DNA from 4 places in the Marinobacterium sp. BA1 genome. Region 2 is predicted to be linked to each of the others. Evidence: predicted binding sites of a transcription regulator. Region 2 holds the regulator's gene; each other region holds the start of a gene.
What was found. Region 2 encodes sigma-54, which starts transcription at its own class of promoters, with help from an activator protein. Its sites were predicted from a motif close to TGGCACNNNNNTTGCTNT; they were not measured.
Positions count from the first base shown of each region.

Region 1: ACAM29_RS11835 (TorF family putative porin) is a predicted target of sigma-54. The motif match lies at 2,038-2,055, and genes of this name have one in related genera.
Region 3: ACAM29_RS16260 (dimethylamine monooxygenase subunit DmmA family protein) is a predicted target of sigma-54. The motif match lies at 3,913-3,930, and genes of this name have one in related genera.
Region 4: ACAM29_RS16485 (ammonium transporter) is a predicted target of sigma-54. The motif match lies at 3,341-3,358, and genes of this name have one in related genera.

Region 1 covers NZ_BAAFHC010000001.1:2,447,394-2,452,897, reverse strand. Annotated here, with positions in the region: gene ACAM29_RS11850 (hypothetical protein) at 1-70, opposite strand, end outside; gene glpE (thiosulfate sulfurtransferase GlpE) at 46-363, opposite strand; gene ACAM29_RS11840 (symmetrical bis(5'-nucleosyl)-tetraphosphatase) at 367-1,188, opposite strand; gene ACAM29_RS11835 (TorF family putative porin) at 1,331-1,972, opposite strand; gene ACAM29_RS11830 (hypothetical protein) at 2,316-2,624, shown strand; gene ACAM29_RS11825 (putative bifunctional diguanylate cyclase/phosphodiesterase) at 2,647-4,713, shown strand; gene ACAM29_RS11820 (MFS transporter) at 4,776-5,504, shown strand, end outside.
Region 2 covers NZ_BAAFHC010000001.1:2,292,691-2,298,194, reverse strand. Annotated here, with positions in the region: gene rapZ (RNase adapter RapZ) at 1-162, opposite strand, end outside; gene ACAM29_RS11150 (PTS sugar transporter subunit IIA) at 164-625, opposite strand; gene hpf (ribosome hibernation promoting factor) at 647-937, opposite strand; gene ACAM29_RS11140 (RNA polymerase factor sigma-54) at 989-2,494, opposite strand; gene lptB (LPS export ABC transporter ATP-binding protein) at 2,546-3,271, opposite strand; gene lptA (lipopolysaccharide transport periplasmic protein LptA) at 3,271-3,783, opposite strand; gene lptC (LPS export ABC transporter periplasmic protein LptC) at 3,773-4,336, opposite strand; gene ACAM29_RS11120 (KdsC family phosphatase) at 4,337-4,876, opposite strand; gene ACAM29_RS11115 (KpsF/GutQ family sugar-phosphate isomerase) at 4,876-5,504, opposite strand, start outside.
Region 3 covers NZ_BAAFHC010000001.1:3,335,809-3,341,312, forward strand. Annotated here, with positions in the region: gene ACAM29_RS16240 (efflux RND transporter permease subunit) at 1-533, opposite strand, end outside; gene ACAM29_RS16245 (efflux RND transporter periplasmic adaptor subunit) at 530-1,639, opposite strand; gene ACAM29_RS16250 (TetR/AcrR family transcriptional regulator) at 1,746-2,357, shown strand; gene ACAM29_RS16255 (aminomethyltransferase family protein) at 2,436-3,575, opposite strand; gene ACAM29_RS16260 (dimethylamine monooxygenase subunit DmmA family protein) at 3,990-4,535, shown strand; gene ACAM29_RS16265 (2Fe-2S iron-sulfur cluster-binding protein) at 4,535-5,485, shown strand; gene ACAM29_RS16270 (DUF3445 domain-containing protein) at 5,497-5,504, shown strand, end outside.
Region 4 covers NZ_BAAFHC010000001.1:3,379,109-3,384,612, forward strand. Annotated here, with positions in the region: gene ACAM29_RS16475 (sensor histidine kinase) at 1-517, opposite strand, end outside; gene ACAM29_RS16480 (DUF1989 domain-containing protein) at 777-3,098, shown strand; gene ACAM29_RS16485 (ammonium transporter) at 3,466-4,800, shown strand; gene ACAM29_RS16490 (hypothetical protein) at 4,888-5,055, shown strand; gene ACAM29_RS16495 (helix-turn-helix domain-containing protein) at 5,091-5,504, opposite strand, start outside.

The DNA.
Region 1 (5,504 bases), 150 kb from region 2:
CCAACAGTCGATCCCTGACTGCGCCGCCGACCAGATAGATCTGCATCAGCGGCTGCAACGGTCCGGGCACTGTGCGCGCCAGGCTTCAAAACCACCGTCCAGGCTACAGACCTGTTCAAACCCTTGATGTGCCAGATAGGCGGCTGCCGACTGACTGCTGATGCCGTGGTAGCAGCAGACAATCAAGGGCTGGTCAAAGTCTGCCTGTGCAAGGTACTCCGGCAGGTTGTGGTTGCTGAGGTTGGTTGCATCGCGGATGTGAAGCTCGTTGAAGCTGGTTTCATCGCGGATATCGACTACCTGTGCACCCTGGTCGATCAGGTCACAGGCTTCGGTGATGTTGATACAGCGGTACTCACTCACGTGTCAGTCTCCGGGTGTTGGGTGGTCAGTGCAGGGTTGGCTGAACAGCTGGCCATCATCCAGGCGCAGTGCGCTTAGGGCGTTACCCCATACGCAGCCGGTATCGAGCGAGATGCTGCGCTCATTGCGATGATGCCCCAGTGTAGCCCAGTGGCCGTGCAGTTGTATGCGTTTGAGTGGTTTGGCCGGCGGCAGTTCAAACCAGGGGCGAAAACCGTTGGGCGCCTCTTCAGGGCGGCCGCTGGCACTGAATTCCAGCCGCCCTTCGGTCGTGATGAAGCGCATTCGGGTCAAATAATTGGTGATACAGCGCAAACGCGCGGGTCCCTTGAGGTCGTCCTGCCAAAGATCAGGCTGGTTGCCGTACATATTGGCAAAAAAACGTTCGGCTCTGTCGCTTTGGAGCACAGCTTCAAGCTCGGCAGCCAGATTGCGGGCAGTTTTCAGACTCCAGATATGAGGAATGCCGGCGTGGGTCATGACGTAGCCCAGCGACTTGTCATCATGCAGCAGGGGGCGATGCTGCAGCCAGTGCATCAGCTCATCCCGGTCGGGTGCGGCCAGAATCGGTTCCAGTGTGGAGTTTGCTTTCTTTCCGTTGCCATTGTGCAGGGCCAGCAGGTGCAGGTCGTGGTTGCCCAGTACACAGACAGCGCGATCCCCCAAACTTTTGACAAAGCGCAGGCATTGCAGTGAACCGGGACCACGGTTGACCAGATCGCCTGCAAACCAGAGTTGATCCTGGTCGTTGAAGTTGATCTGCTCTAGAAGCTGCATTAATTCGTTATAACAGCCCTGCAGATCACCAATTGCGTAGGTCGCCATTGAGGCTCCAAAACAGTGATACAGGTGGGCATGATAACGGAAGCGGGTACTGATCTGAAACCCGACGGCAGTTGAAAAAAAGAGGCCCCGCAGGGCCCCAAGACAACCTTAGTATGTTCAGTAACGCAGAGGAGATGTCTGATCAGAGATCGAAGGTCTTGCTGATGGTGAAGACAAATTCGGAGTCTTTCTCGCCATCGCCGTCGAGTTCAGTGTCCAACTGTTTGATGAATGCCAGGCTCATGTCCAGGCCCTGAATAGTTGTACCGTAACCGGCTTCAACGTAGTCACCGTCATAGTCTTCACCGAATACACCATAGGTCAGGTAGGCGCCTTCGTATTCACCTGTCAGGCTGAAGAAGGTGTAGTCGGCGTCATCACCTGCGCCGTCAACATTTTCACGGCCAAGGACAAACTGGGCACTCAGAAATTTGTAACCGCCGCCCAGGATGAGTTCATGGTAATCGGATGCATCATCAACAGTGTAGAAGTAGCCAGCGTAGCCTACATCGTAGGTGAAGTCGCCGATTTCACCGGCGTAGCCACCGTAGAGATCGTATTCGATTTCAGCATCGTCCAGCTGAGCACCCCAGGTGCCAACGTAGAAACCATTACCGAAGTCATAGTCAGCACCAGCCATCAGGCTGGCGTTGTTGGAGGTCTGATCAATGCCACGGAACCAGTAGTCACTCATGGCGCCCACGTTGACCGACAGTTCAGCGCTTGCGGCAGCGGATGCAGTCAGCAGGCCGGCAGCGATCAGAGATTTGGTCAGCTTTTTCATCATATTCCCCTTACAGTCTCTTGAAATAGCAAGTCGGGCATTGAGTGCCGCTTGTTGATCCTGTAAAAGCGAAAGCTGTGCCAGTGTTGATAAATACAAATATTTACAATGTGTTACATGGATATGACAATGTTGTGCTCTTGATTTGTGCACCAATAAAACGCACTCGGCTCCAGGAGTGTGCAGCCGTTGGCAATCGTGAGGGCAGGTGATCCAGTTAGAAATGTATTTTGAACAATTCGACACAACCTAAAGGGTTATTGCTTCGCTTTTGATACTAAAGTAGTGTCTTTTCATGGCTGCATTCTCAGTGAGTCGCAGTACGCCCAGCAGGAGATCTCAGTTGAAGATCAACATGCCGGTTACACAACAAGAAGAAACGTTTTCAGATAGTGCTAATATTCTTTCTACTCTGTTGATCGTCTGGACCATGCAACCCTGGCGAGAGCTTGCTGCCGAGGCACAGGTGGCAATTGGTGACCCCGTGGCGCGTTATATCTGCACCGGGCGCCATGATGGGATCGGTTGGGTACAATTGGTGATGAAAATGCTGCGCTCGCAGCGTGATGGACTGGTCGGACGGCACGTATTGCGAGTGGCAACGGACTTTAACGCGCTTGCAGCACAATTCTGGCAGCGCAGTGGCGCTTGACGGAATATAACTGGATTGAGCGATGGATAGACAACAGCAGTTTCTGGATCTGACCGGCGATTTTATTGCCAGTGTCGACAAGCATTACCGGATCGAGTTTATAAACCGCTCCGGCCGTGAGCTGCTGGGAATCGGTCAGGAACATGACCTGAGTGTGCAGCCGCTGCACGTCAGCGACTTTCATACCGAAAGTACCTGGCAGCAGCTGTCTCGCGAAATTTTTCCGCAGGTACTGGAATGCGGTTACTGGGCCGGGGTGGTGAACTTCCGCACCCTTGCGGGACATGAAGTGCCTGTCAGCCTCCGCATTTTGCCTCATCTGGATGAGCATGGTCAGGTAACCGGCCTGACCGGTATAGGCCAGGATCAGCGCTTGAAACGTGCCTTTCAAACCCAGGAAGCAATGGCGGAACGCATTCTGGATAGCACTATTGAAGGTATTATCGTCACGGATGCCGCCGCCCGGATCGAGCGGGTTAACCCGGCATTTACCCAAATCACCGGTTATTCTGCATTGGAAGTGATTGGGCAGACACCCAAATTGCTGCGCTCTAATCATCACGAACAGCCCTTCTATGATGCGATGAACGCGTCGCTGCGACACCACGGCAGTTGGCAGGGGGAGGTCTGGAACCGGCGCAAGAGTGGTGAAGTCTATCTGCAGTGGATGTCGGTCAGTGCACTGAAGAATGATAACGGCGTCGTAACCAATTTTGTTTCCATCTTCCATGACCTTACAGAAATGCGTGCAAAAGAGGCGCAAATCGAGGAGCTGGCATTCACCGATCCGCTCACGGGGATGGGTAACCGCTACAAATTGGTGCAGACGCTTGCCCAGCTGCTGAAACGAAACCGAAAACCCTCTACGAACTCAGCTTTGATTGCCTTGATGTGTATCGACATTGGTCAATTGTCACCGATCAATGATCGCTTTGGCATGCGTGGCGGCGACCAGCTGATCAAACGTCAGGCTGAACGACTGCAGCAACACTTGGGCGACAGGCTCAGTTTTTTTCGTCTGACCGGCGATGAGCTGGTGGCTATTATCAATGACACCCATGACCTGACCGGAATGGCGCGTTATGCCAATGAGTGTATCAGCCAGTTGCAGGTGCCGTTATATCTTGAAGGTGAGACGATTCGCTTGAGTCCTTCGGCAGGGCTGGCGGTTTTTCCCAAAGATGGAGATGATGCCGATACTCTGCTGGCCTGCGCCCAAACAGCGTTGATCGCGGCCAAGCAGGCCGGGCGTGACAGTTATCGTTTCTACGACGAGGCTCTGAGTAACGAATTGCGTCAACGGCTTATGCTGGAGCAACAGCTGAGACAGGCGATTCAGCATGAAACCGGTCTGGGGCTTGAACTCTACCTGCAGCCGAAGGTAAACATCATCGACCGTGCGCTGGTGGGAGCAGAGGTTCTGTTGCGTTGGCAACATCCTGAAAAAGGAATGATCTCGCCGGGCGAGTTTATCCCACTTGCCGAAGAAAGCCGTCTGATCGTTGCGCTTGATCGTTGGGTGTTCAGTCAAAGCTGTGCTTTGCTGCAGCAATGGCAGACTCTGCTGCCCGGATTGCCAAGACTGAGTGTCAACCTGTCGGCACGGCAGCTGCAGGAGCCGGATCTGGTTGATTGGTGTCTGCACACCATCGCACTATATGGTTTGGAGGCGCAACAGCTGGAACTGGAAGTGACCGAGACCGCATTTATCAACCTGGCGGACGATGTTTTGCGACAGCTTGCCGGTTTGCGTGCTGCCGGCTTCAGCCTTGCGCTGGATGACTTCGGGACCGGCTATTCCAGCTTGACCTACCTGAGGCGCCTGCCTCTGGATGTGGTGAAAATCGACCGCAGTTTTGTAGCGGACCTGTGTACCGATGCACGTGCGGCTACCTTGCTTAAAGGCATAATTCAGCTGCTCTCTGAGCTGGAGTTCGGAGTGGTAGCCGAGGGGATTGAAACCGATGAACAGGCCCGATTGCTGCAGGATATAGGATGCAAGACCGGGCAGGGTTTTCTGTTTTATCGGCCCATGCCGGCGAGCGAATTCATGCGGTTGTATGGGGAAAGCTGCTCGGCTGGCAACTGAGCCCCGATGCTTCACCAGCAAGCAGGCTGGTGTAGAATCGAGAGTTTTTTGGACATCGCATCGTGCCGGATACACCTGAAACGCCCAGAGACGAGATAGCCTACCCAGAAGCTTACCGTGATCTTGTCGTCGTGAGTCTTGCCCTGTCACTTGCCATGCTGGCCAACACCATGCTGTTGCTGACGGTGCCTTTCATGGCGTTGGAACTGCAGGTCAGCCCTGCCATGATCGGTCTGATTGTGGCAGCTCCCTACGTCTTGCCTTTGGTGCTGGCCATTCCAATCGGTGGTTTCGTCGGCCGTATGGGTGCCAGAAACATTATTCTGGCCGGGGCCTTGGGTATGTCTGCGGGGCCTTTATGCTCACTGTTCTTCCCCTCCTTGACGGGTCTGCTGGCCAACCAGGTTATTGCCGGCATGTCTAATATGGTACTTATTATTGCCGCCCAGTCATTGGTGTCCGGGCTTGGACAGGGACGAGTGCTTGAGCGCTGTTTCGGCTGGTACACAATGTGTATGTCAGCCGGACAGCTGTTGGGGCCTCTGCTTGCAGGCTATCTGATTGAACACTACTCGCTGCACCTGTCTTTTGCGACCATCGCTTTCATTCCGCTGCTGTCGTTTGTCAGTGCGCTGTTTTTCTCGTCCAGTGCCGGTTATGGTGGAAAAAGTCAGCGTGGCAATGCCAGTTATGTTGCCCAGTGGCGTTTGCTTCGAACCAACCACGGCGTACAGCTGGCGATCATCATGTCGAGTGTGTCGCTGTTTATCATGGGGGCACACGCAGGCTTC
Region 2 (5,504 bases):
AATTTCTCGATTAGGGTTTTCCTCAGCCAGCATCAGTCGGATCAGCTCGGGCAGAAGCAGGGCCGGCAGGTTGTCGATGCAGTAGAAACCGACATCTTCCAGTGCCTGCAGGGCGGTGCTTTTGCCTGAGCCGGAGCGGCCGCTGATGACGACCAGTCGCATGTCAGGCGCCTCTGCAGAGAGTTTGAACGCGATCCAGCAGGCTTGAGGAATCTTCGCAGCTGCGCAGTGATTCACGGGTGCTGGAGTCGTTGAACAGCTCTGCCAACCCTGCCAGTGTCTGCAGGTGCTCTTCAGCGCCGTCTTCGGGAACCAGCAGGAAGCAGATCAGGTCGACTGGACGGTTGTCGATGGCATCGAAGTCAATCGGGCTGGACAGCGTCATCAGTAATCCGATGGCTGTTGTAACACCTGGAATTCTGCAATGAGGAATGGCAACGCCTTCACCGATACCGGTGCTGCCAAGGCGTTCTCGGTTGATCAGGCCGCTGAAGATATCTTCAGCGGCCATGCCGTCCAGCTGCTCGGCGATAGTCTGGCTGGCGAGCTCAAGCGCTCGCTTTTTGCTGACCACATCGACGTGGCAGAGTGTACGGGATGAGGTCAGCAGTTCTGATAGTTGCATGTCGTGACGTGCTGCTACCGGTTATTTGTGGGATTTGAGTTTTTCTTTGTGCTTGATGATCTGGCGGTCAAGCTTGTCCACCATGCCATCAATTGCAGCATACATGTCGTCATGCTCATGCGCTGCGAATACTTCACCGCCGGCCAGGTGGATATCGGCTTCGGCCTTCTGGCGCAGCTTCTCGACACTGAGGGTGACCTGTACATTGGTGATGTTATCGAAGTGGCGTTCCAGTCGGTCGAACTTGGTACGTACATATTCGTTCAGGGCGTCAGTCAGTTCGACGTGATGGCCAGTGATGTTGATCTGCATAGGTTTTCTCCTCGTCATAAAGCACGTTCTTCCGGCGTGCCTGTAGTCTCATTAAACCAGACGCTTGCGCTCATTAGAAGGCGGAATGTTCATCGCTTCACGATATTTTGCCACTGTGCGTCTGGCTACGTTAAATCCCTGCTCTTTCAGCAGGTCGGCTATCTTGTTATCACTGAGTGGTTTTGCGGTATTCTCCGCGCTGATCAGCTTCTTGATCAAGGCACGAATGGCGGTAGAGGAGGCAGCGCCTCCGTCTGACGTGCTCACATGGCTGGAGAAAAAATACTTCAGCTCGAAGATGCCTCGGGGTGTATGCATGTATTTCTGGGTAGTGACACGGGAAATGGTTGATTCGTGCATCTCTACGGCTTCAGCGATGTCATGCAGAACCATCGGCTTCATACCCTCTTCACCTTCCTCGAAAAAATCGATCTGGCGGGCCACGATCTCGGTGGCGACCTTGAGCAGGGTTTCGTTGCGACTCAGCAGGCTCTTCAGAAACCAGCGCGCTTCCTGTAGATGGTTTTTCAGATAGGTGTTGTCAGCGCTGTTGTCGGCCCGTCTTATAAGATCAGCATAGTCGGTATTGATACGCAGCTTGGGGGATGCCTCTGAGTTCAGGCTTACATTCCACTGCCCCTGCACCTTGCGCACCACGACATCAGGTATAACGTACTCTGACTGTTCACTGCTGATGCTGGTGCCCGGTTTTGGATTAAGCGACTGGATCAGACTGATGATCTGTTGCAGGGCCTCCTCCTTCAGGCGCATGCGGCGCATCAAGGTACGATAGTCATGATTACCGAGCAGACCCAGGTGATCGCGTACCAGGCGTAATGCCTCTTTCAGCATCGGAGTGTTTTCAGGCAGCTGGCGCAGCTGTATCTGCAGACATTCGCTCAGGTCTCGTGCGCAGACACCGGGCGGGTCAAACTGTTGCAGGCGGTGCAGTACCGTTTCAATCTCTTCAGGCTCGGCATCTGCAAACAGCTGGGGTTCGCTCCGGGTGAAGTGTTCCAGAACTTCATCTACGTCCGTGCGTAGATAGCCATCCGGATCGACAGCATCGATAAGGGCCATGGCGACCATACGGTCAGGGTCACTCATGGGGGTCAAGTTGAGCTGCCACAGCAGGTGATCCTGAAGGCTGTCTTCGGCCGAATCGTTATCACCGGGTTCCCAGTCATCATCACGGGCAGGACCGGGTGTACTCTGGTGCTGGAAGGTATCATCCCAGTTGCTGTCGGTGGACAGCTCACGAGGGATTTCATCATTCCACCGCTCTTCCAGTGCGTTTTCGTCCCAGCTGTCCTCGTCAGCGGTGTCGTTAGAGAGGCTGTCGGCAGAGGCGTCGTGACGATCATCACGGGCTTCAGTCTGGGCTTCTTCGGCGCTGTCCAGTTCCTCCTCGACTTCCAGCAGTGGGTTACTCTCCAGGGCTTCCTGGATCTCCTGCTGCAGGTCCAGCGTTGACAGTTGCAGCAGACGTATTGCTTGTTGCAACTGGGGTGTCATCGTCAGATGCTGGCCGATCTTGAGTTGTAACGATTGCTTCATATCAGAGCTGCCAGGTGGACGGAGTGGATGTACATGATTGACGACTCAGGATCAAAGGGAAAACTGCTCGCCCAGATAGGCACGGCGAACCTGTTCGTTAGCCAGGATCTCGGCCGGTGTGCCCTGTGCGAGTATTCCCCCTTCACTTACGATATATGCTCGTTCGCAGATGTCGAGTGTCTCGCGCACGTTATGATCGGTGATCAGAATGCCAATGCCGCGAGACTGCAGGTGGCGAATGGTTTGTTTGATATCGCTGACCGAGATTGGATCAACGCCGGCAAAGGGTTCGTCCAGCAGGATAAAGTCAGGCTCGGTTGCCAAGGCCCGTGCGATTTCAACACGTCGACGCTCTCCGCCAGACAGGGCCATACCCAGGCTATTGCGCAGGTGAGTAATGTGAAACTCTTCCAGCAGCTGCTCCAGTAATGCCTTACGATCCGAGGTATTCAGCTCCTTGCGAGTTTCCAGAATGGCCATCAGGTTGTCATGTACGCTCAGCTTCCGAAACACCGAAGCTTCCTGAGGCAGATAGCCGATACCGCGGCGAGCGCGCTCATGCATGGGCAGGCGGGTAACGTCGTCCTGGTGCAGTCGGATTTGTCCCCGGTCGGCGTGGATAAGCCCCACGATCATATAAAAGCAGGTGGTCTTGCCGGCACCGTTGGGTCCCAGCAGACCAACGATCTGGCCCGTTTCCATCTGCAGGGATACATCCTGTACCACCTGGCGCCCCTTGTAGCTTTTGGCAAGGTGCAAGGCTTCCAGTGTCGCCATCAGTTGGTCCCCGTCGGCTTGGGCTGAATCACCATTTTGACCCGTTCGCCGCCCTCGCGGTCGCTGCCGAAAGCGTTCACCACCGCACGCGCCATATTGTAAACGATCCGCTCTCCGGTGAAGGTATCCTTGGACTGATCGACGCGTGCATTTTCGGTGATGGTAACCTCTTGTTGCTTGACCCGGTACTCCATCCTTTCACCGTAGGCCTTGGTCAGGGGCTGATCGGCAGATGGCTGCTGCTGAAATCTGGCCGGCTTGCCGGTGGAGATAATGCGGTCAATGCTGCCGTCAGCTGCACGGTGCAGTTCAACGCGCTCACCACGAATTTCCATGCTGCCCTGAATTATTTCCACATCGCCTGTGTATACGGTGATACCGGTACGCTCGTTCATGCTGGCGCGGTCAGCCGAGACGTTGATTGGCTGATTGCGATCCTCGGGCAGTGCCTGCACGCTGGCGGACAGGCTCAGCAGCAGGGTGGTCAGCAACACAGGGCGGTTAATTCGCATGGTATGTACCTTTTACCTCGGACAGCAGTTCAACCCGCTGTTCGTCAAAAAAGACCTCCATGCCTTGGCTTTCCATATGGTCCAGGCCGCGTATTACCCTGACTGGCAGGTCTGTGTGGGCATAGTCGCGTGGAGGGTAGAGTGTCAGTCGCTCGGTCAGCATCTCGCTGGCACTGCCTGAAGGCGGATTATCATGAAGCTGTACATCACCTGCAAGTACTATGCGTTCCTGTGAGTCGGGCATGCGGCCTTCCTGTGCCAAAATACGGAACTCACCACTCTGCTCGCGGGGTATCAGGGTGGTTGGGTTGTCCAGCAGCATCTCACCTGGTTCAGGGTAGTGGCGCATCAGAGGAGAGCTCAGTTCCTGTGCCATTTCGCCGCTCTGGTTCCAGCGCGTGATCCGGGCCTCGCGGACGAAAAAGTCGATCCGAGCGGCACCATTGTCCAGTAAAGGCTCGTCGTTCAGCCGGGTAGAGGCAAACCCCCACCAGAGCAGGGGCACCAGCAGCAGGATCAAGGCGATGGAGAGTCTCAGTCGACTTTGCAGCATTCAGCGGTACTCGTCGTAGATGGCGCTGAGTTTGCCCTGTGCGGCCAGAATCAACTCGCAAAACTCCCTTGCGGCCCCCTTGCCTCCAGCGGCACTGCTGCACCAATCCGCCTCTTTGCGCACCAGTGGATGACCGTTGGGTACACAGGCGCCAAAGGCGCAGGCGCGAATGGCGGCAAGGTCGGGCAGGTCGTCTCCGATATAGGCGGTATCGGCAGCGCTGTGTCGACTGGTTTGCCACAGTTCATCCAGTGCGACCAGTTTGTCTTCTCGCCCCTGGCGCAGATAGGTGATGCCTAACGCTTCAGCTCGCTGCTCCACCTGGGGCGAACGGCGCCCCGTGATGATGGCCGTCTCGATGCCACAGCGATGCAGCAGCTTGATACCGAGGCCGTCGAGGGTGTGAAAGCTTTTGACTTCGCGGCCATCGGCCAGAAAGTTGAGGCGGCCATCTGTCAGAATGCCATCGACATCGAACACTGCCAGACGGATATTACTTAGTGCCTCACGCAATGAAGTGGGAAAATTGTCCAGCTGCATCAGATGACTCCCGCTTTCAGCATGTCATGCATGTTGAGAGCGCCGACCGGCCGATCATGCTCGTCAACTACCAACAATGCGTTGATTTTGCGCTGCTGCATCAGGCTGAGGGCTTCGGCAGCCAGAATGCCGGGAGATACACGTGTACATTCGGTTGTCATCACGTCAGCAATGGGTGTGCTGGCGAGGTTGATCTCCTGATCCAGTGTGCGGCGCAAGTCACCGTCAGTAAAGACACCCAGCAATTTACCCTGTGGATCGGTCACGGCCGTCATGCCCAAGCGTTTACGTGTGACTTCCAGCAGTGCTTCACGCACCGAGGTGCTGGCCTGGACCTGAGGAATGTCCTCACCGGTGTGCATGATGTCGTCGACTTTCAGCAGTAACCGTCGGCCAAGACTGCCACCTGGGTGTGAGAAGGCAAAGTCTTCGCTGCTGAAACCGCGGGCTTCGAGCAGCGCAATGGCCAATGCATCACCCAATACCAGCTGTGCCGTTGTACTGGAAGTTGGAGCAAGCCCCAATGGGCAGGCTTCACGATCGACGGGGATGTGCAGATTGACATCCGCGCTGTGCGCGAGGGTGGAATCGGCATTCGCCGTAATGCTGATCATGGGGGCTCCCATTC
Region 3 (5,504 bases), 1.0 Mb from region 2:
TCGCCATACACCTCAACGTAGTCAGTGCCGCTCAAGGTTCGCATGCGGCTTTCAAGCTCTTTGGCATAGCGCCCCAGAGTGGCCATATCCGGTGGTGTGGTGTCTGACCAGCGCAATCCGATCAGAAGGGTGAAGGCATAGCCACGGTCATCTTCCAGTTGTGGTGCCGAGCTGCCGGTGGGCAGTTGAGGAGTAAGGTCATTGAGCAGATCCCGGGCGCGTGACCAGATCGGCGCCACATCGGTGACGCGATCCTCCAGCTCCAGACTGACAAAGGAGATGCCGGGGCGGGAGGTAGAACTGATCAGTTTGATGTCGGCCAGTTCACGCAGGGCATTCTCGATCGGCTCGGAAATTTGCGCTTCGACCCGTTCGGCACTGGCTCCGGGGAGGTGCGTAATAACGGTTGCGATGCGTGCAAGCACACGCGGGTCTTCCATTCGCGGCAGGCTGTGCAGGGCGGCCATGCCGGCCACGATCAGCAGAGCCACCAGCAGTGCCAGTAAACGACCGTTGAACAGAGCAGCCTTCATTCGGGTCGTCCTTCAGTGGAAAGGGCCGGGTTCGCAGGCGAGACCTTTTGTCCAGGTACAACCCGGTGCAAGCCGCTGACGATGATCTGCTCACCCCCTGTGATGGCACCGGTTATATAGGCAGTTTGCTGATCACTGTGCAGTACGCGGATATCACGCGCCTCGACAATCGTGCCCGCGTCAGTTTGCTTGAGCGCGTAGAGATTCCACAGGCCGCGAACACCTTCGGTCAGTGCGCTCAGGGGTACCGAAAAGCCTGATGCCGCATAGTCCTGCGGCAGTGACAGCTGCACCAGTTCGCCATTGACCAGGCCAGTATCGTCAAGCGGCATCAGTCGCGCCTGCAAAGTACGTGTCCCCGGATTCAGGTCGGCACCCACACTGAGCAGGCGCGCCTGCAGGGTGCGTTGTCCAGCGTGCAGGGTGTAGAGCCTTTCCTCACGCAGTGCACTGGCCTGTTCGGGCGGCAGGCCGACACTCACCTCGGCGTTGGAGACAGACAGCAGTTGGAGAACAGGTTGGCCGGCCGCGACAACTTCGCCCTCATCGGCCAGACGCTCTGCAATACGGGCTTCGAAGGGAGCGTGCAGGACGGACTTTTCCAATCGCAGGCGGTTGGCCGCAAGGGCACTGTCAGTGACGGCCACCGAGGCTTGCAGGGCTTCTACTTCAGCGTTCAGCTCATCCAGATTTTGGGCCGAGGCATATCCCTTCTGCTGCAGGGCCGTGAAGCGGTTCAGGCTGGCTTTGGCCAGTTTGAGCCTGGCCTTGATCTCGTTGCGCTGGGCCTGTAGCTGAGCTGTTTCGGCTTCCAGCAGTTGGGTATCAAGCCGGGCCAGCACTTGACCGGCCTTGACGCTCGCACCTTCGTTGACATTGATGAGTGCCAGTTTGCCACCGGCTTCGAAGCCCAGCGCACTGTTCTGTTTGACCTCAACGGTCCCTGCATAGCGGTGCTCAATGGTGTAGGCCTGCCGGGGCTCAAGTGTGAACACCGAAACAGTCAGCGGTTCGGCAATGGCCAAGACAGTGTCATCGCTGCTGTTGCAGCCCGAAAGAATCACAATACACAGTGTTGCAACACACAAGGGGCGGAAAAGATTCATATGAGTAGGGCCATAAGGGCTATAATAATGGACTGATGAGTTTAGTTTAGAGTCAATAGACTGGACTGTATAGTATGATTTTGTTCCAAATATCAGGAGAGTGCTTTTGAGACCCAGCAGTGCAGCCAAACGTGAGCAGATACTGGACGCTGCCTCGACGCTGTTTGTGCAGCATGGTTTTACCGATACCAGCATGGAAATGGTGGCGCAGCAGGCGGGCGTGTCCAAGCAGACGGTGTACAGTCACTTTGGCTGTAAGGATGATCTTTTTACGGCTGCCATTCGGTGCAAGTGCGATCGCTATAACCTGGTTGATCTGCTGGTGCGTGAAGATGGCTCTTTGCGGGAACGGTTGCTCGACATCGGTCGTCACTTCATTCAGTTAATACTGTCTGAAGAAGCGCGCTGCGTGCACCGAACCTGTGTGTCTCAGGTCGATACTCAACCGCAAGCGGCAGCACTTTTTTTTGCCGCCGGGCCTCAGGTCATGATTCAGGGGTTCACCGAGATGCTGGGGCGTGAAGCCGAGTTGGGCCGGGTTGTCATGGAGCAGCCACGCCATGCCGCCATTCAGTTCCTGATGATGGTGATGGGGGAGGCCAAGCTACGCTCCGAGCTGGGTATTACTCCTCAGCTGAGTGATGAAGAGATTGATCGTTACATTGTGAGTTGTGTTGACCTGTTTCTGCGCGGCTATGGCTATACTGAGGGGCAGTGACCGCTGCAGCTACGTGTGATGATCCAACCGAAAAGGGCTGTTTATGGAAACAGGCCCCCCTCGGTGTGTCAGGCCTGATCAGCCCTTTGCAGTGCGCTTTATTTTCTCGGGATCATCAAATGGCAGGGTATGGGCGATGGCCGATACCTCAAGGCTACCTTTGACCTGAAGCGGGGTGCCCTGCTCGGCGTAGGGCACTTCAAGACGAGCGATTGCCATTGATCTGTCGGTCAGGCGTGAATACATGGCGCAGGTGATAACCCCCACCTTTTTGCCATCGGCCCAGAGTTCATCACCCTCGGAAGCGGCCTCTTTTCCTTCCAGCAAAACACCGAAAATCTTGAATCGCTCTTTGCCCTGCAGGCGGAAGTGCTCGTAAGCACCGCAGAATTCTGTCTTGTCCTTGGACACTGTGAAGTCCAGACCCAGCTCCCAAAGCGTATCGCCGGCCGGTTCGTTTTCGAACGGGTACATCTCGGAGTTATCGAACGGATAGAACAGCAGGTAACTTTCGGTACGCAGCCAGTCGAGCGCGGTGAAAGAGCAGGGAATAATGCCGAACGCTTTGCCGTGCTCCAGAATGCCGTCCCAAATGGTAGTGGCGTCGGCCGCCTTACAGAAGATCTCGTAACCGCGCTCGCCGGTATAGCCGGTGCGTGAAATGGTGATCGGGCAACCGAACAGGCGTGCGTGTGTGTGGTGGAAGTAGGCCAAATCCCGGATTCCGGGGATATGCTCAGCGAGGAAATCCACTGCAGTGGGGCCTTGCAGCGAAAGATCGTGCATATCGTCATCAAACAGCACGGCAACCTGTTTGCCCAGTGCCGCCTGAGTCAGGCGCTCATAGCCGGCGCCGGTGCCATGTACAACCATGAAAGCGTTGGGGCCCATGCGGTATATAACACAGTCATCAATAAACTTGCCGGCTTCATTCAGCATGGTCGCGTAGACCGCCTTGCCCGGATACAGCTTGGAGATGTCACGCGTGGTGGCCCACTCCAGCAGGCTCTCGGCATGTGGACCCACGTAGTGCACCTTCTTCAAGCCTGATACATCCATCAAGCCTGCCTTGGTACGGATTGCTTCGTGCTCATCGGCCAGAGTGTAACCGCTTTTGCTGTAGGTCCATGCCGTAGGCAGGCCGTTCCAGTCTTCAAGGTTTGAGCCCAGGGCACGATGTCTTTCAGCCAGTGCGGCGATACGCCATGAATTAGCCATTTTTCTCTCCATTGGTAACAGATCATAATTAATTCCTGAAGAGGAACTATTATTCCTGATAGGAAAGCAAGTTCCGGGCCATTAAGACTCAACGTCATGATTTATAGAGTGAAAAAATAATCCCAATCAAAACTGGCTCGGGCCTTGGCCAATATTTGGGTATGGGGAGCTGAAGTGCGACCCGTTTTGGGTCAACCGGGGTACTTTTGCACCGTAATGATCATCTGCCCTGTGCTGAGTCATCCGGATACGGAAATGCACTGTTGCTGTGCCCTTATAGAGGAGATGTTTTGGATTGATAATCCTAAGGTATTGAAATTTATCTGGTTTCATGTTTTGGCAGAAAAATTGCTTTTCCTAAGGAGAAATAAATTACACCACTAATAAATTTTGGGTAACCCAAAAGGAGTAGTGATGCAGATCGATCCATCCATCAAGAGTCGTCCGACCTATACGCCACCCGAGCTGGTCGCGACAGCAGGACTACAGTTGTTTGTCAGTGAGTCAGACGCAGAGCACCTGCTGGAACCGCTGTACCGTCAGTGTGCTGAATCAGGTGCACAATGGCTGGTGGCGGAACCGGGCAATGCCCCGGGCACGCTGGCGGATTCCCTGTCGGGCTACCTGCAACACATTCTGAATGATGCGCCGGTGACCACCCGGCTGTACGTGGCCGGAAGTGAAGGCTTTCTGTGGGACATACGCAATCAAGCGTTGTCGGCCGGGCTGGTCGAAGAGCAGATTCAATTGGCGCCTCCGATCAGTTCTGCCCGCCGGTTATTCTGTACCCATTGCTACACCCTTATGGAAGGGGTGACAGCCAGTCCTCACACCTGCACAGGGTGTGGTCGTTTGTTGTTGGTACGGGATCATTTTGCCCGTCTGCATGGTGCCTACGTAGGGGTGCAGATCAATGCTGAAGATCCTGATGAACAGCCGGAACAGGAGGTGTTGCAGTAATGAGTATCGACAGCATACCGGTGCGTGTGATGGCCATCGAGCAGGTGGCACCGATGATTCGAGAGTTCAAACTGGAAGCGATTGAAGGCCGGCTGCCGGCATTCTCGCCCGGCAGTCATGTTCAGGTGATCATGCCGGGAGCATCCCGCGAGATCCGTAATGCCTATTCGCTGTGTGGCGACCCTGCCACACCGCGGCGTTACAGCATCGCCGTGCGGTTGCAGGATGCCTCCCGTGGCGGTTCTTCTTTCATGCATGGACAGGTGAACGTAGGGGACCAGCTGGCGATCACACCACCGGCCAACCTCTTTGCTCCCGTGATGACTGCCCGCAAACACCTGCTGATTGCAGGTGGCGTTGGCATCACCCCCTTCATGTCGTATATCCCGGAACTCAAACGGAAGGGTACTGATTTCGAGTTGCACTATCTGTATCGAAGTAGTCAAACCGGCGCCTATCTGGATCAACTGCAGCAGCAACTTGGATCGGCTCTCCATCGCTATGACTCTGTGCAGGGTAATAAATGTGACCTGACTGCCGTGTTGAGCGGTCAGGGGCCGGGGACCCATGTCTATATCTGTGGCCCTGAATCGTTGATTGACGGTGTTCGCAGCACGGCAGCCGCTTTGGGCTGGCCAGACAGCCTGATCCATTTCGAAGCCTTTGCCGCACCCGAGCCGGGCGAGCCGTTCAAGGCGCAGCTGACCCACAGCGGAAAAACGGTGGACGTAGCGGCCGATGAAAGCCTGCTTGAAGCGCTGGAGCGCGAAGGCGTCAAGGTTCCCAATCTGTGCCGTGCAGGCGTCTGTGGCCAATGTCGCACGGCTGTTCTTGAGGGCGATGTTGAGCATCGAGATGATTTCCTGTCCAACGACGAGCGCTCCAGCGGCAGCTGCATCATGCCCTGCGTCTCCCGTGCCGCCGGCAAACACCTGACTTTGGACCTATAGGAGCGACAGCTATGCGCAT
Region 4 (5,504 bases), 1.1 Mb from region 2:
GTTGCCGTTCGTGTTCCAGTCTGATGTCGAGCCCGGCATGCACCGCCTGACCAAGATCACGCAGCAACTGTCGTCGGTCTTCGCCTGATGTGGCAAGAGAGAGGGGAGCCAACAGCCAAAGCTGCAGGCCGCCTTCGCTGTCGGGGATGCGCAGCCCCGTGATTTCGTGCCGGGCAAGGGTGTCTTCGGGCTGCAGCTGGAATCGGTTGCCACGAGTGGCGAGGTCCAGCTGATATTTCAGTCGGGCGGTTTCAAGCGGGGAAGGTTGAGGCCCGGTTCCATTGAGGGACCAGTGCACATCGGCAGTGACGCGCCACGCAAGCCACACGGGGCTTGAGCAGCCGGCGTCCAGCAGCACCTGACTCAGCAGGTCGGGCAAGGTGTCTTCCAGGTTCGGACAGCGAACAAGGGTCAGGCTTACCCGGTGCAACAGTTCGCGTTGTGGATAATACCGCGGCTGTTCAGCCTTTCCGCCTGCCTGAACGCGTCCGAACCAGCGTGAAAAACTGACCGTCACGCCATTCTCCTGTTCGAATTGGGTCTAAACGTGAGTGAAAATGCACGGATCATGCCAGCATATTCAGGTCTACCCCTACAGAGGTAGCTCCTTTGATGAATTGCCCGAAAATCACTACAGGTAAAGAATTTTTACCATGGTTGATGTGGCCGACGCCGTTGTTCTGGTGGGAAAAGAGCCACACAACAGGGCATGGCGCCGGCCTGTGCACCGAATGGTGGCGCAGGCCATGTGAATGTGAGTGGCCAGGGGTGAAGGTATGAACACGCAATTTCATGATCATTTGATCACGGGTGAGCCGCCGGCTACGAGCCGCAAACGCATTGTGGCGCAACAGGCAATGCGAGTGAAACTGTTGCCGGGCGAGCGGTTGCAGATTGACAGCCCGGACGAAGGGCAGTGCTGTGAGCTGTTCATGCTTGATGACGGCCCCGGCTCGGCGCGTGAGCGTCTGGAGTTGGGACAGGCCACTTCCGGTATGCCTGAGGTGCAGGCGCAGCTGCAACAGTCGCGCCCTTCGGGTGACAGGCTGAGGCAAAGATTGCTGGCATGGGGCGTTAAGGAATCCCATCTGCAACGCGGGCTTCATCTGGATGCCGAGCAGTTGCCGTGCATGATTGAAGCCACGGAGCGTACAGGGGCCATCCATCTGGTGCTGGCTGCGCCGGGGGCTGACATGATGCCGCAGGAGCAAACGACAGCGACAGAGTTGAATGTTGCCTTCTGGCGTTTGCCGGGCGAAATGACTGAGCTGCCCGATCCGCTGAGTGAGCCGGTGCAGGAGGTGCATGTCCCACACAGCAGCGCGCGTGTATACCGCGTCAAGGCGGGTGAGTGGATTCAGATTATTGATGTGGCGGGCAAGCAATGCTCCGACTTCATCGCCTTCGATGCCGAGGCGCTGGAAAGAGGCGAAGAGATTACGCTGGATGCGGTGGCGACACGGACCCTGGCGGGACACGCCTTGCCCCAGCCGGGGCTGTACTCACGATTTGCCGACAACCGCCTGCAGCCGATGCTGGAGCTGGTACAGGACACGGTCGGTCGTCACGACAGCTTCCTGCTGGCCTGCACGCCCAAGTATTACGAGGACAGTGGCTACTTCGGTCATGTCAGCTGTACGGACAATTTCAACCGTGCATTGAGGGAATATGGCGTGGCGCCCCGCGCTGGCTGGCCCGCCATTAATTTTTTCTTCAACACGCTGATCGAGCCCTGCGGCACGGTTGGCATGGATGAGCCCTGGTCGCGTCCCGGTGACTACGTCCTGCTGCGCGCGAATCGGGACTTGATATGCGCGTCTTCAGCCTGCCCTGATGACATTGATCCGGCCAATGGCTGGATACCCACCGATATCCATGTCCGCGTCTATGGCGCGGAAAACCAGTTCGAGCGCGCCATTGCCCATCGCGTGGTGCCTGAGGAGTTGCCGCGCATGACCAAACAGACCGCGTTTCACAGCCGTACTTCGAAACTGACCAAGCACTTTGATGAATACCGCGGCTATTGGGTGCCGACCGAATTTGAAGGTTGGGGCGCGCGTGCCGAATATCTGGCCTGTCGTGAGTCCGTCGCTGTCATGGATCTGTCGCCGTTGCGCAAGTTCGAAGTGGTTGGCCCCGATGCCGAAGCGCTGTTGCAGTATGCCCTGACCCGTAATGTGCGCCGGCTTGCGGTGGGTGAAATTGTCTACTCGGCCGCCTGTTTCGAGACCGGTGGCATGGTCGATGATGGCACATTGTTCCGCATGGGGGAGCAGGCCTTCCGCTGGGTATGTGGCGATCCCTGGTCTGGCACCTGGCTGCGAGAGTTGGCAGCACAGCGCGGTGATCGGGTCAGTATTCGTGAGTCGACTGACCAGCTGCACAACCTGGCTGTGCAGGGTCCCAACAGCCGAGCGCTGCTGTCGGAGCTGGTTTGGCAGCCGGAAAACCGGACACCGGTGAGCGAATTGAAGTGGTTCCACTTCACCATTGGCCGTTTGGGCGGGCCGGAAGGCATACCGCTGATGGTTTCGCGAACCGGCTACACCGGTGAGTTAGGGTTTGAAGTGTGGTGTCATCCTGATGACGGCGCAGCGGTATGGGATGCGATTTGGCAGGCTGGCCAGCCCCATGGTCTGGCGCCACTGGGGTTTGCCGCGTTGGACATGCTGCGAATCGAGGCGGGCTTGATCTTTGCGGAGCACGAATTCTGCAACCAGACCAACCCCTACGAGGCCGGCATCGGCTTCACCGTGCCGATGAAAACCAAGGAAGAAGATTTCAGCGGGCGAGCGGCGCTGCAGCGGCAGTCGCCTGAGAGCAGACAGAAGCTGGTGGGGCTGGTGCTGGATGGCAATGAGCCTGTTCACCACGGTGATCTAGTGTACGACGGGCGCATGCCGGTTGGTCAGATAACCAGCGCAACGGCCTCGCCCTTGCTGGGCAAAATGATTGCACTCTGCCGTGTTCAGCCCGCCTGGTCAGAACCGGGTACCCGACTGGAAGTGGGGCAGCTGGATGGACTGCAGAAGCGGTTGCCGGCTCAGGTTCAGGCACTGCCTTTCCATGATCCGGAGCGGATCAAAGTGAGAAGCTGATATCCCTGAAAATACCTTTCATGAAAGCGCCCTTTGTGGGCGCTTTTTTTGTGCTTGGCTATTAAATGAACAATACGGGTGCACGCAAGTGCGAAAAAGCCCTCGTATAAAGCACGGTAATTATCCACAGGGTGTTTTATCCGAGAAAATAATTTTTCAATCAAGAGTTAATTGTTTTTAAGCCTTTATAAAACAACATGTTATAAATATCATTTCTATATTTTATGGGTTGTGGATACTTTTGGCACATGGATTGCTTTTTCTTATCAGGAAACAAATATCACTGAAGAGTAAGGATGCTCCGGCTTATATGCTGCGGTGCAGCAAACAAAAAGCGGACCCTTTCCGCATAAACGAGGACAAGCCTATGACTGTGGAAACCGTGGAGTCGCTCAAGGCGACTTTCGAAATGCACCAAGCGATGAATGTGGAAGTGTTCTACTGGTGGTGTACTGCCATCATGTTCATGATCCATGCCGGATTCCTCGCCTATGAAATTGGCGCTTCCCGCGTCAAGAATGCCCTGACTTCAGGGATGAAAAACATTCTGACCCTTTCGGTCATCATTCCAACCTTCTACTTCTTCGGTTGGTGGATCTACAACGCCTTCCCGAACGGCCTGATTCCGATCGATGCTTCTGCGGCGCTGCCCTGGAGTTTGAGCATGGGGCCTGACGTTAAGGATATGGGTACCGGCATCTTCTTCGCCGCCTTCGCCCTGTTTGGTGCTACCACCGGCTCGATCCTGTCCGGTGCCGTGATCGAACGTATCCGTCTGAGCGCCTTCCTGATCCTGGCGGCCATTCTTGGTTCCGCTGTCTGGATTCTGGCTGGTGCCTGGGGTTGGCACCCGGATGGCTGGCTGCTGACCAAGCTGGGCTACCACGATGTGGGTGCGTCTGGTGTGGTACATGGGGTTGCCGGCTTCTTCGCGCTGGGTGTGCTGATGAACCTGGGTGCGCGCGTTGGCAAGTTCCAGAACGGTGTCGCGATGTATATCCCGCCACACAGCCTGCCGATGTCACTGATCGGCCTGATGATGATCATCGTCGGTTTCTTTGGCTTCCTGGGTGGCTGCATCATCTTTAATAGTGGTGATACCGGCTGGACCACGATCTATGGCAACCCGACCAACCTGTCCGCGTTCGGCTTCAACACCTTGATGGGCTTTGCCGGTGGTGTCATTGGTGCCTACCTGACATCGCGTGAGCCGTTCTGGACCATGTCCGGTGGCTTGGCAGGGATCATCACCGTTGCCGCGGGTCTGGATCTGTATTACCCGGGTCTGGCCTTTGTCATCGCTGCCAGTGGCGGTGCGTTGATGCCGCTGGTGGGTCGCATGGTAGAAAAAATGGGCGTAGACGATGCTGTGGGTGCGGTGGCAGTACACGGTTTCTGTGGCCTTTACGGTGTCGTGATGGTCGGTGTGTTTGCCTCTTCTTACCCGAATGTGGGTGACCTGCCTGATATTACTCTAACCGGGCAGCTGATTGGTGGCATCGTGATGGCACTGACCGGCTTCATTCCGGGCTGGGGCATCTCCTACGTGCTGAAGAAACTGAATGCCCTGCGTGTACCGCCTCAGGTCGAAGTGCTCGGTCTGGACCTGGTCGAAATCCCGGCCAAGCCCTACCCAGAGTCACTGCCGGCACAGGCGATCATCGAGAACACGCTGGAGCCGGGTCAGGAAAAACTGGTCTGAGCTTTCACTGAAATGGCGCTGTCTTGGCAGCGCCCCATGAACGAAAGATGAGTCAACAAGGGTGCGAATGGCACCGAGGAGCACATCATGTTTTCAAGTCCAATCACCAGCTGGGAAAACGTATCCGCCTACTTCACGTTCGCTGACAGCCCAACCGGCATTGCCATCAGTCTGGCTGCTGCCGTAGGGCTCTATCTGTTTCTGAACGCCAGCATCATGAAGCACGAGAAAGAGGCGTTCGACAAACACCTGTAAACCGTTAAGAGGGAGGCTTCGGCCTCCCTTGGCTTTCAGTGGGCGATACGTCTGAGGGTTTCTGAGGGGCGCTCGCCGAAAAGGCGTCTGTAGTCGGTAGCGAACTGGCTCAGATGGTAAAAGCCCTGACTGGCGGCTGCATCGGAGATTGAGGTGCCTTCGGCAGACAACAATTTGCGACGTACCCGGTTGAGGCGGGTCGCACGCAGGAACTGCACCGGGCTGATACCCAGAATGCTTTCAAAACTGTACTGCAAGGTACGCCGACTGACACAGGCCAGGTCACACAGAGCCGTCATGGTGACCGGCAAATCACCCTTTGCATCCACATATTCCCGTACTCGATCCACGACCGCCTTGCGATGCCGGTAACTGGGGATGACCCGCTCGTTAACTTCTGCCGTGTCCAGCAGGTTCAGCAGTTGCTGTATCAGCAGGTCCTTGTGGAT